3 regions of the Kineococcus esterisolvens genome follow, and region 3 is predicted to be linked to each of the others. Evidence: riboswitches for the same ligand, from Rfam matches in the RefSeq annotation. Region 3 holds a riboswitch; each other region holds the start of a gene.

Region 1 (3,265 bases), on a different contig from region 3:
CAGGCCGACGAAGCCGATCGTCCCGGAGGCGGCCACCAGCACCCCCACGCACAGCGAGACCACGGCCAGCAGCACCGTGCGGAACGCCGCGGGGGACACGCCCAGGCCGCGCGCGGTCTCGTCGCCCATCGCGAGGGCGTCCAGCCGCGGCCCCCACGCGGTGAGCAGGGTGACGGTGGCGGCGACCACGACGAGCACGGCCGCCAGGGGCGCGCCCCACGCGGCCAGGCCCAGCGAGCCCAGCAGCCAGAACACCACCGAGCGGGCGCCCTCGGCCGATCCGGAGGCGAAGACGAGGAAGCTGGTGGCCGCGTGCAGTGCGTAGCCGACCGCGACGCCCGACAGCAGCAGCCGGGCCGAGGTGACCTGCCCCGCGCTGCGCGCCACGGCGTACACGAGCACCGAGGCGGCCAGCGCACCGGTGAAGGCGCTGCCGGACAGCGCGTGCTCGCCCCAGCCGGCGCCGGCGCCCAGCAGCAGCGCCGCCGCGGCGCCCGTGGAGGCGCCGGAGCTGACGCCCAGCAGCTGCGGGTCGGCCAGCGGGTTGCGCACCATGGCCTGCAGGGCCGCCCCGCACACCGCCAGCCCGGCGCCCACGGCCAGGCCCAGCAGCACCCGCGGCAGCCGCACGTCCCACACGACGGCCTCCACGACCGGGTCGGGCACCACTGCCGGGGAGCGGGTCCCGGGCAGGTGGTGGGCCACCACGCGCAGGACGTCGGCGGGCTCGACGGCCGCCGCGCCCACGGCCGCGCCCGCCAGCGCGGCGGCGACGGTCAGCGCGGCGAGCGCGGTGAGTGCGACGGCGCCGCGCCGCCCCCGCGCGCGGCGGCCCAGCGGGTCGCGCGGCAGCGGGGGGGACGATCGGGCCGGTGCACCGGTTGCCGGCACGGGGGACCTCCTGCGGGCGTCGACCGGTGGGGCTTGTTGCAACTTACTCGCGACAAGCCCCGGTGGCCGTACCGGTCCCCGCGGACGGCGGGCAAGCGGGCACGACCGGGCACGACCGGAAGGGACCGGAAGGGACCGGAAGGGACCGGACACGTTTTGACCTCCGATCCGGCACCTCGTTACCATTGCTCCCGGCATCGAGCGTCAGCGACAAGCCCTGGCTGGCTGACCGGCAACCCTCGTCCGCGGTGGGGTGCTCCAGGTGAAAGCCCGGCGGGACGGAGCGTCCCGCAAGCGTGTGGCCGTGCCGTCACGGAGGTGGCGGGAACGGCCTGGCCGAGCAGGAGGCAACCCGTCGTGAGCCCGCGCGCCACGTCCCCCTCGTGTCCCCGGGGCGGCGCCGCCACCCGCGGCTGACCGCCCCGCCCACGCCGCCCGCCCGTCCGGGTGCCGGCGGCGGACCGATCCCGCACCACCCCTCACGAGGAGCCCGTCGTGTCCAGCGCCACCCCGCCCGCCCTGCCCGACAAGCCGCAGCGCAGCAAGCTGCCGATCCTCATCGGCGCCGCCGTCGTCGTGGTCGTCGCCGTCGTCATCGCGCTCGTCGTGCGCAACACCGGTGAGGACACCACCACCACCGCCGCCGGCGGCGAGACCGTCCGCATCGGCGTGACCGACCAGGCCGAGCCGTACTGGAACACCTACGTCGACCTGGCGCAGGAGCGCCTCGGCGTCGACGTCGAGCTGGTGAACTTCTCCGACTACAGCCTGCCGAACCCGGCGCTGAGCCAGGGCGAGGTCGACCTCAACCAGTTCCAGCACACCCAGTACCTCGCGAACTACAACGTCACCGCGGGCGACGACCTGCAGCCCGTCGGCTCCACCGCCGTGTACCCGCTGCCGCTGTACTCCACCGAGCACGACGACCCGTCGCAGTTCCCGCAGGGCGCGAAGATCGCCATCCCCGACGACGCGATCAACGAGGCGCGCGCGCTGCTCGTTCTCCAGGACGCCGGCCTGCTGACCCTGGCCGGTGGCGGCTCCGCGTTCTCCACCGTCGCGGACGTGGAGACCTCCACGGTCGAGGTCGTCCCGCTGGACGCCTCCCAGACCGCCGGTGCCCTGCAGAGCGGTTCCGTGGCCGGCGCCGTGGTGAACAACAACTACGCCACCAGCGCCGGACTGCCGGTCGACGCCGTCGTCCACCAGGACGACCCGGAGAGCGAGTCCGCCGTGCCCTACGTGAACCTCTTCGTCTCCCGCGCCGAGGACACCGGGAACCAGACCTACCTCGACCTCGCCGAGCTCATCCACGACCCCGCCGTGCAGGAGGAGTTCGTCAAGAGCTACCCGCAGGCCGTCGTCCGCGACGTCGACGCCGCCACCCTGCAGGAGCAGCTGGTGGACGTCGAGGAGGACGCGCGGGCGGCGCAGGGCTGAGATGGCCGACCCCATCGTGCGCCTGCAGGGCGTCACCAAGCGGTACGAGCGCTCCGGGAAGGTCGTCACCGCCGTCGACGACGTCAGCCTCGACGTGCACGCCGGCGAGGTCCTCGCCGTCATCGGGTACTCCGGGGCCGGCAAGTCCACGCTCGTGCGGCTGGTGAACGCCCTGGAGGCGCCCACGTCCGGGACGGTCACCGTCGCCGGGCGGGAGCTGACGCGACTGCCCGAGAAGCAGTTGCGGGCCGCGCGCCGGGAGATCGGCATGATCTTTCAGCAGTTCAACCTGTTCCGCTCCCGCACCGTCGCCGGGAACGTCGCCTACCCGCTGAAGGTGGCCGGCGTGGACAAGGCGCAGCGCGAGGCGCGGGTGGCGGAGCTGCTGGACTTCGTCGGCCTGCTGGAACGCGCCCACGCCCACCCGGAGCAGCTGTCCGGCGGGCAGAAGCAGCGCGTCGGCATCGCCCGCGCGCTCGCGACGAACCCGCCGCTGCTGCTGGCCGACGAGGCCACCAGCGCGCTGGACCCGGAGACCACCACCGAGGTCCTCTCGCTGCTGCGGCGGGTCAACCGCGAGCTGGGCGTGACGATCGTCGTCATCACCCACGAGATGGACGCGGTGCGGCAGATCGCCGACCGGGTGGCGGTCATGGAAGCCGGCCGCGTCGTCGAGGTCGGCGACGTCTACGACGTGTTCTCCGACCCGCAGACCCCGCCGGCGCAGCGGTTCGTGCGCAGCGTCCTGCACGACCGGCCCACCCCCGAGCAGCTGGCGCGCCTGCGCGACCACCACTCCGGTCGCCTCGTCACCGTGCGGATCACCGACGAGCCGGGCCTGCAGAAGCGCATCGACGACGCGTTCACCACCGCCGGGGTGCGCACCGAGCTCGTGCACGGCGGCGTGGGGGAGCTGCGCGAGCGGCGCATCGGT
Region 2 (3,265 bases), on a different contig from region 3:
TGAGGGGGTCGTTGACGGGGACCTGCGCGGCGGCGCGCACCGCCGCGTCGCGCGAGCCGCCGTGCACGTCGTACACGCCCAGGACGTCGGCCAGGAACAGCGCGTCGAAACCCCCGCGCTCCAGCAGCTGCGCCAGGTCGGTCCAGTACCGGAGGGTGCGGTACTCGGCGCTGCGGTCCTCCGGACGCGCCCACAACCCGGCGGCCTGGTGGCCGACGCAGGCCATGGCGAAGGCGTTCAAGCGCAGCGGTGCGGTGCTCACGGGGTGGAGTTCTCCGGGGTCGGGACGGTGGCGTCCAGGGGGCGGTGGGCGGTCTCCGGGGACGCGGCGGCCGAGAGGGCGGTCAGCACCGCCAGCAGGCTGAGGTACCCGGCGACCAGCCAGGGCGAGCCGCCGCCCAGGGCCAGCAGCGACGCGGCGATCAGCGGGGTCAGCCCACCACCGAGGACCGCGCCGATGGAGTAACCCAGCGAGGCGCCGCTGTAGCGGGTGCGGGCGGGGAACTGCTCGGCGAAGAACGCGCCCTGCGAGCCGTACATGCTGTCGTGGCCGAGGTTGACGGCGACGACGACGGCGCCGACGATCAGCAACGTCGAGCCGGTGTCCAGCAGCCAGAACGCCGGCACCGTGAAGACCGCGGTGAGCACCGCGCCGAACAGGTACACCGGGCGGCGGCCGAACCGGTCGGAGGCCAGTCCCCACAGCGGAGTGGCGGCCAGGCTCAGCACCGAGGCGACGAGCACGGCGAGCAGGCCGACGTCCCCGCCGTCGTCGCGGACCTGCTCGGTGAGGTAGTTCAGGGCGAACACCGTGTACAGGACGTACCCGCCGTTCTGGCCCAGCCGCATCCCGGTGGTCAGCAGCACGCCCCGGGCGTCCTCGCGCAGCACGTCGACGACCGGGCGGCGGGCGACGGCGCCCTCGCGCCGCAACTCGGCGAACACCGGCGAGTCGGCCACCTTCAGGCGGATGACCAGGCCGACGACGACGAGCACGGCGCTGGCCAGGAACGGCACCCGCCAGCCCCAGGACAGGAACTGCTCGGGCGTGGTGAGGGTCCGGGTCAGCCAGAAACCCCCGCTCGCCAGCACCATCCCGGCCGCCGACCCCATCTGCGGCACGGCCCCGAACAGGCCGCGGCGTCCCGGCGGGGCGTGCTCGACCGCCAGCAGCACCGCGCCGCCCCACTCGCCGCCGGCGGAGAACCCCTGCAGCAGGCGGGCGGTCACGAGGAGCACGGGTGCCGCGACGCCGATCGAGGCGTACGTGGGCAGCAGGCCGATGAGGGCCGTCGAGGCGCCCATCAGCAGCAGGGAGGCGACCAGGACCTTCTTGCGCCCCAGACGGTCCCCGAGGTGCCCGGCGACCGCACCGCCCAGCGGCCGCGCCACGAAACCCACCGCGTAGGTGGCGAAGGCGGCGATGACGCCCACGGCGCCGTCGACCTGCGGGAAGAACAGCGGGGCGAACACCAGGGCGGCCGCCGTGCCGTAGAGGTAGTAGTCGTACCACTCGATCGTGGTGCCGACGAAGCTGCCGAGCGCAGCGCGACGGCGCAGGACGCGCTCGTCGACGTTCGAGGGCACGAGGACACGGGCAGAGCTCACCGGGACTCCCATCGGTCCTGGCGGAAGCACCTTCCCCGAGGGGTGGTTGCTGCGGCGTCGTCGAGCCAGGTCTCTCGGCCGCTCTGGATGGTCGTCCGGAAACCTAGGGCACGACGACGCCCGCGCGCAAACCAGCGCGGTTCAGGAGCGGCGGCGGCGGATCTCGTCGCTCAGCGCGGGCAGGACCTCGGTGAGGTCGCCGACGATCCCGTAGTCGGCGAACTCGAAGATCGGCGCGTCGGGGTCGCTGTTGACGGCCACGACGGTCACCGAGGCGGCCATCCCGCCGCGGTGGTGCACCGCGCCGGAGACGCCCGCGCCGACGTACAGGCGCGGGCTGATGGTGACGCCGGTCTGCCCGACCTGGGCCTCGTGCCCGATCCAGCCCTCGTCGGTGGCCACGCGGGTGGCGCCCACGGCGCCGCCGAGGACGTCGGCGAGCTCCTCCACGAGCGAGAAGTCGCCCTCCACGCCGCGACCGCCGACGACGACGACCTCCGCCTCGGCCAGCGCCGGGCGGTCGGAGGTGGGCCGGGGCTCGCGGGAGTGGACGGTGACCGCGCGGGCCGCGGCGGAGGCGGCCACGCGGTGCTCCACGACGTCCAGGGCACCGGCGCCGTCCACCGGGGCGGCCTGCACGGCGTTCGGGGCCAGCGCCACGACCCCGAAGGGGGCGGTGACGGCGCAGCGGGTGGTCCAGGTGCCGGCCAGGACGGTCTTGCCGGCGACGAAGCGGCCGTCGGCGCCGAGCTCGAGGGCACCGGCGCCGGTGACGACGCCCGCGCCGGTGCGCCCGGCCAGGCGGGCGGCGACCTCCTTGCCCTCGAAGGTGGACGCGACCAGCAGCAGCGGGGCGTCCACCTCGGCGCGCACGGCCTCGAGGGCGTCCACGACGGAGGCGGTGAGGCGGTCGTCGGCACCCTCGACGAGGACGTGGTGCAGCACGGCGGCACCGTGCGCGGCGACGGCGGCGCGCGCCTCCTCGCCCGGGGCCGCGCCGACCCACACGGCGTGCACCCGCGCGCCCGGCACGTCGCGGGCCAGGGTCAGCAGCTCCAGGGCGGTGGGGCGCAGCCGCCCGTCGCCGTGGTCGAGCAGGACGAGGAGGTTCACGCGAAACCCTTCCGCACCAGGTAGTCCACGAGGGCCGGCACCGTCTCGGCGCCGCCGGTCACCAGCACGCGGTCGCCGCGCTCGGGGCGCGGTGCGGCCTCCAGGACGCGCGTGGCGGAGCCGTCGAGCCCGACGGTGGCGGGGTCGACGCCGAGGTCGGCCAGCGAGAGCACCGCGACCGGCTTCTTGCGCGCGGCGAGGATGCCCCTGAAGTCGGGGAAGCGGGCGCGGAACGCCTGGTCGGTCACCGACAGCACCGCCGGCGCGGGGGCGCTGAGCACCTCGACGTCGGTGGAGGTCTCCCGGCGCACCCGCACGGTGCCGCCCTCGACGGTGATCTCGTCGGCGAGGGTGAGCTGCGGCCAGTCCAGCAGCGCGGCCAGGGCCGCGGGCACCAGCGAGGTGAGCCCGTCCAGGCCCGCCATGCCGGCCACGACCACGTCGACGGGCCGCTCGGCGTGCAGGTGCCGCACGGCCGCCGCCAGGACCCGGGCGGTGGCGATCGCGTCCGAGCCGGCGATCGCGTCGTCGCGCACGTGCACCG
Region 3 (3,265 bases):
CGACGACGAGCCCCGGGACGCACCGTGACCACGACCCCGCGATCGGCACCACCCACCGACGGCCGCGCGCGCGGCGCCGCCCTGGCCTCCGTGGTCCTGGCCGTGGCGGGTGCCCTGGTCGCGTTCGTGCCGCGGCTGCACGTGCTCGCCCTGGTCCTGGCGGTGCTGGGCCTCCTCGTCGCCGCCGCTGCCCTGCGGCGCGCGCGCACCTCCCGGGCGGCCCGTGCGGGGCTGGTGCTGTCCGCGGGCGCCGTCGCCGCGGTGGTGGCCGTCACGGTCGAGGCACGCGGGGACGTGGTCCAGCAGGCGCAGGAGCCCCCCGGGGGGACGGCGGGGCCGGTCGCCGGGGGAGCGGCGGGCACGCGCCCCTCCGGGTCCCCCGAGGGCGTCGAGGTGCTCTCCTGCGGCGAGGCGGGCGCGTCCGGGACGGCCACCGCGACCGTGTCGGTCACCGGCACCGCGGAACGCACGCGCAGCCTGTCGGTCGCGGTGGAGTGGGTGGACGCCGCCGACGCCACCCTCGGGGAGGGGCGCACCGACGTGGCGGGCCTCGCCCCGGGGCAGACCGTCACGGTCGCGGTGCGGGGCAGCGGGGTCACCGGGGCGGTGGCCTGCCGGGTCCTCGAGGTGACGCAGGACGTGAGCGCCGCCGGTTGAGCACCGCGGGAGCGGCGGGTCGCTCCGCCGGGTCGGAGCACGAGGAGGTTGACAGCGTGCCTGCGCAACGGGCACGGTGTGGCCCACGACCATCCAGAGCGGCCGAGAGACCTGGCTCGACGACGCCGCAGCAACCCCCCTCCCGCAGGGCGTGGGTGCTTCCGCCAGGACCGATGGAGGGCACGGCATGACTCAGGACCGCACCACCGAACTGCACTCCCGCCGGCACATCGACCTGTGCCGGCGCGGTTCCGCGGCCTGTCGCTGACCGCTGCGGAACCCGGCCGGACCGCGGGGGGGGGCGGGGGGGCGGCGGCGGGGGCCCCCCCCCCCCCGGGCCCGGCCCGCCGCGCGCCCCCCCGCCGCCCGGCCGCGGGGCCCCCCCCCCCCCCCCCCCCCCCCCCCGCCCGCCGGTGCCCCGGCCGACGGCCTCCACGAGGCCGCTCCGGCGGGAGCACCCCCACCCGCCCGGCCGCTGCACGGCGGCCGGAAGCCCCACGTCACGCCCTGGAGAGAGAACGCATGTCGACCCCCACGTCCACCGCGGTGCCCGCCGACACCACCGACGAGAAGTTCGCCGGTTACGCCCACCCGGAGAAGCTGGTGAGCACCGCCTGGCTCGCCGAGAACCTGGGCCGGGAGGGCCTGGTCGTCGTCGAGAGCGACGAGGACGTCCTGCTGTACGAGACCGGTCACGTTCCCGGCGCGGTGAAGGTGGACTGGCACACCGAGCTCAACGACCCGGTGACCCGCGACTACCTGGACGGCGCGGCGTTCGCGGAACTGCTCTCCGCCAAGGGGATCAGCCGCGACGACACCATCGTGCTGTACGGCGACAAGAGCAACTGGTGGGCCGCGTACGCGCTGTGGGTGTTCACCCTGTTCGGCCACGAGGACGTGCGGCTGCTGGACGGCGGTCGCGCCAAGTGGGCCGCCGAGGGACGTGAGCTGACCACCGAGGTGCCGCAGCGCCAGCGCACCGAGTACCCCGTGGTGGAGCGCGACGACAGTCGCGTGCGGGCGTTCGCGCCCGACGTGCGCGAGCACCGTGGCGGCCTCGTGGACGTGCGCTCGGCGCCGGAGTACACGGGCGAGCGCACCCACATGCCCGACTACCCGCAGGAGGGCACGCTGCGCGGCGGTCACATCGCCGGCGCGGCGAGCGTTCCGTGGGCGAAGGCGGCCGCCGAGGACGGCACCTTCAAGGACCGCGCGGCGCTGGAGGAGATCTACTTCGCCGGTGCGGGCCTGACCCCCACCACGCAGACCATCACCTACTGCCGCATCGGTGAGCGGTCCAGCCACACGTGGTTCGTGCTGACGCACCTGCTGGGGCTGGAGGACGTCCGCAACTACGACGGCAGTTGGACGGAGTGGGGCAACGCGGTGCGCGCGCCCATCGTCGTGGGTCCCGAGCCCGGCGAGCGCTGAGCCCTCCGGGAACCCCGCGACGGCCCCTGCGGGTCCCGCGGCCTCGTGCCGCCGGACCCCGCAGGGGCCGTCCTCCCGCGTCCGGGGCGGCTCGGGAACGCTCAGGGCCCGGTGGGTCCCAGCGCCGTGACGACCTCGCCGACGACGACGACGGCCGGTGCCCGCACGCCGGCCTCGCGGGCCACCCGGGCGATGTCGGCCAGCGGTGCGGTGGTGGTGCGCTGGTGGGGGCTCCAGCCGTCCTGCACGACGGCGACCGGGGTCGCCGGGTCGCGGCCGGCGGCCAGCAGGTCGGCGGCGAGCCGGTCCAGCGCCGCGACGCCCATGAGGACCACGAGGGTCCCGGCGAGGCGGGCGAGCGCGCCCAGGTCGTCGCCGTCGAGGTCCTCGTGGCCGGACAGGACCGTGACGCAGCGCGCAGCCCCGCGGTGCGTCACGGGGATCCCCGCCGCGGCGGGCACCGCGAAGGCGCTGGTGACGCCTGGCACCACCTCGACGTCGACGCCGGCGGCGCGGCAGGCCAGCACCTCCTCGCCGCCGCGGCCCAGCACGTAGGGGTCGCCGCCCTTCAGGCGCACGACGGTGCGCCCGGCCAGGGCGGCGTCCACCAGGACCCGGTTGATCTCCTCCTGCGGCACCGGGTGGTTCCCGGAGGTCTTGCCCACGTCGACGACCTCGACGTCCGGGTCGAGCTCGGCGAGGACGGCGGTGGGGGCGAGGCGGTCCACCACCACCACGTCGGCCTCCGCCAGGCGGCGCCGTCCCCGCAGGGTGAGCAGCTCCGGCTCGCCGGGGCCGCCGCCGACGAGCACGACGCGTCCGCGGGTGCGGCGGTGCCGGCGCAGCGGTGCCGCGCCCGAGTCGATCCGCTGCCCGAGGTGGACGGCCAGCGCCCTGGCCCGTCCGGTGTCCGCGCCCGCGCTCACCGAGACCACGACGTCGTCGCGGCGCACGACGGCCGGTTCGGCGGCGGTACCCGCGCCGGGGGTCCCCGCCTGCACGCACCACAGCCGCCGCGCCTCGGCCAGCGAGGCGGCGGCGGCGTCCTCGCGCGGGTCGCCGGTGGCGGCGTGCACGAGCCAGGCCCCGTCCAGGTCACCGGCGCGCAGGGTGCCCTCGCGCCAGCGCACCCGTCCGCTGCCGTGCTCCTCGCGCAGCTCCTCGCACAGGAGCGCGG

Evidence for each region. Region 3 has a riboswitch for S-adenosylmethionine ahead of ACRYR8_RS00505 (sulfurtransferase). Riboswitches for the same ligand answer to the same signal wherever they lie in the genome.
Region 1: it holds a riboswitch for S-adenosylmethionine, as region 3 does, so the genes downstream of both, ACRYR8_RS18605 (MetQ/NlpA family ABC transporter substrate-binding protein) here and ACRYR8_RS00505 (sulfurtransferase) in region 3, are expected to answer to the same signal.
Region 2: it holds a riboswitch for S-adenosylmethionine, as region 3 does, so the genes downstream of both, ACRYR8_RS01875 (MFS transporter) here and ACRYR8_RS00505 (sulfurtransferase) in region 3, are expected to answer to the same signal.

Annotation. Positions count from the first base shown of each region.
Region 1 covers NZ_JBJLRI010000082.1:11,795-15,059, forward strand. The annotation lists gene ACRYR8_RS18600 (FecCD family ABC transporter permease) at 1-891, opposite strand, end outside; SAM riboswitch class IV at 1,085-1,194, shown strand; gene ACRYR8_RS18605 (MetQ/NlpA family ABC transporter substrate-binding protein) at 1,387-2,331, shown strand; gene ACRYR8_RS18610 (methionine ABC transporter ATP-binding protein) at 2,333-3,265, shown strand, end outside.
Region 2 covers NZ_JBJLRI010000003.1:16,510-19,774, forward strand. The annotation lists gene ACRYR8_RS01870 (LLM class flavin-dependent oxidoreductase) at 1-262, opposite strand, end outside; gene ACRYR8_RS01875 (MFS transporter) at 259-1,608, opposite strand; SAM riboswitch class I at 1,614-1,702, opposite strand; gene ACRYR8_RS01880 (electron transfer flavoprotein subunit alpha/FixB family protein) at 1,750-2,721, opposite strand; gene ACRYR8_RS01885 (electron transfer flavoprotein subunit beta/FixA family protein) at 2,718-3,265, opposite strand, start outside.
Region 3 covers NZ_JBJLRI010000001.1:110,235-113,499, reverse strand. The annotation lists gene ACRYR8_RS00510 (FxLYD domain-containing protein) at 25-657, shown strand; SAM riboswitch class I at 744-837, shown strand; gene ACRYR8_RS00505 (sulfurtransferase) at 1,180-2,088, shown strand; gene cobA (uroporphyrinogen-III C-methyltransferase) at 2,190-3,265, opposite strand, start outside.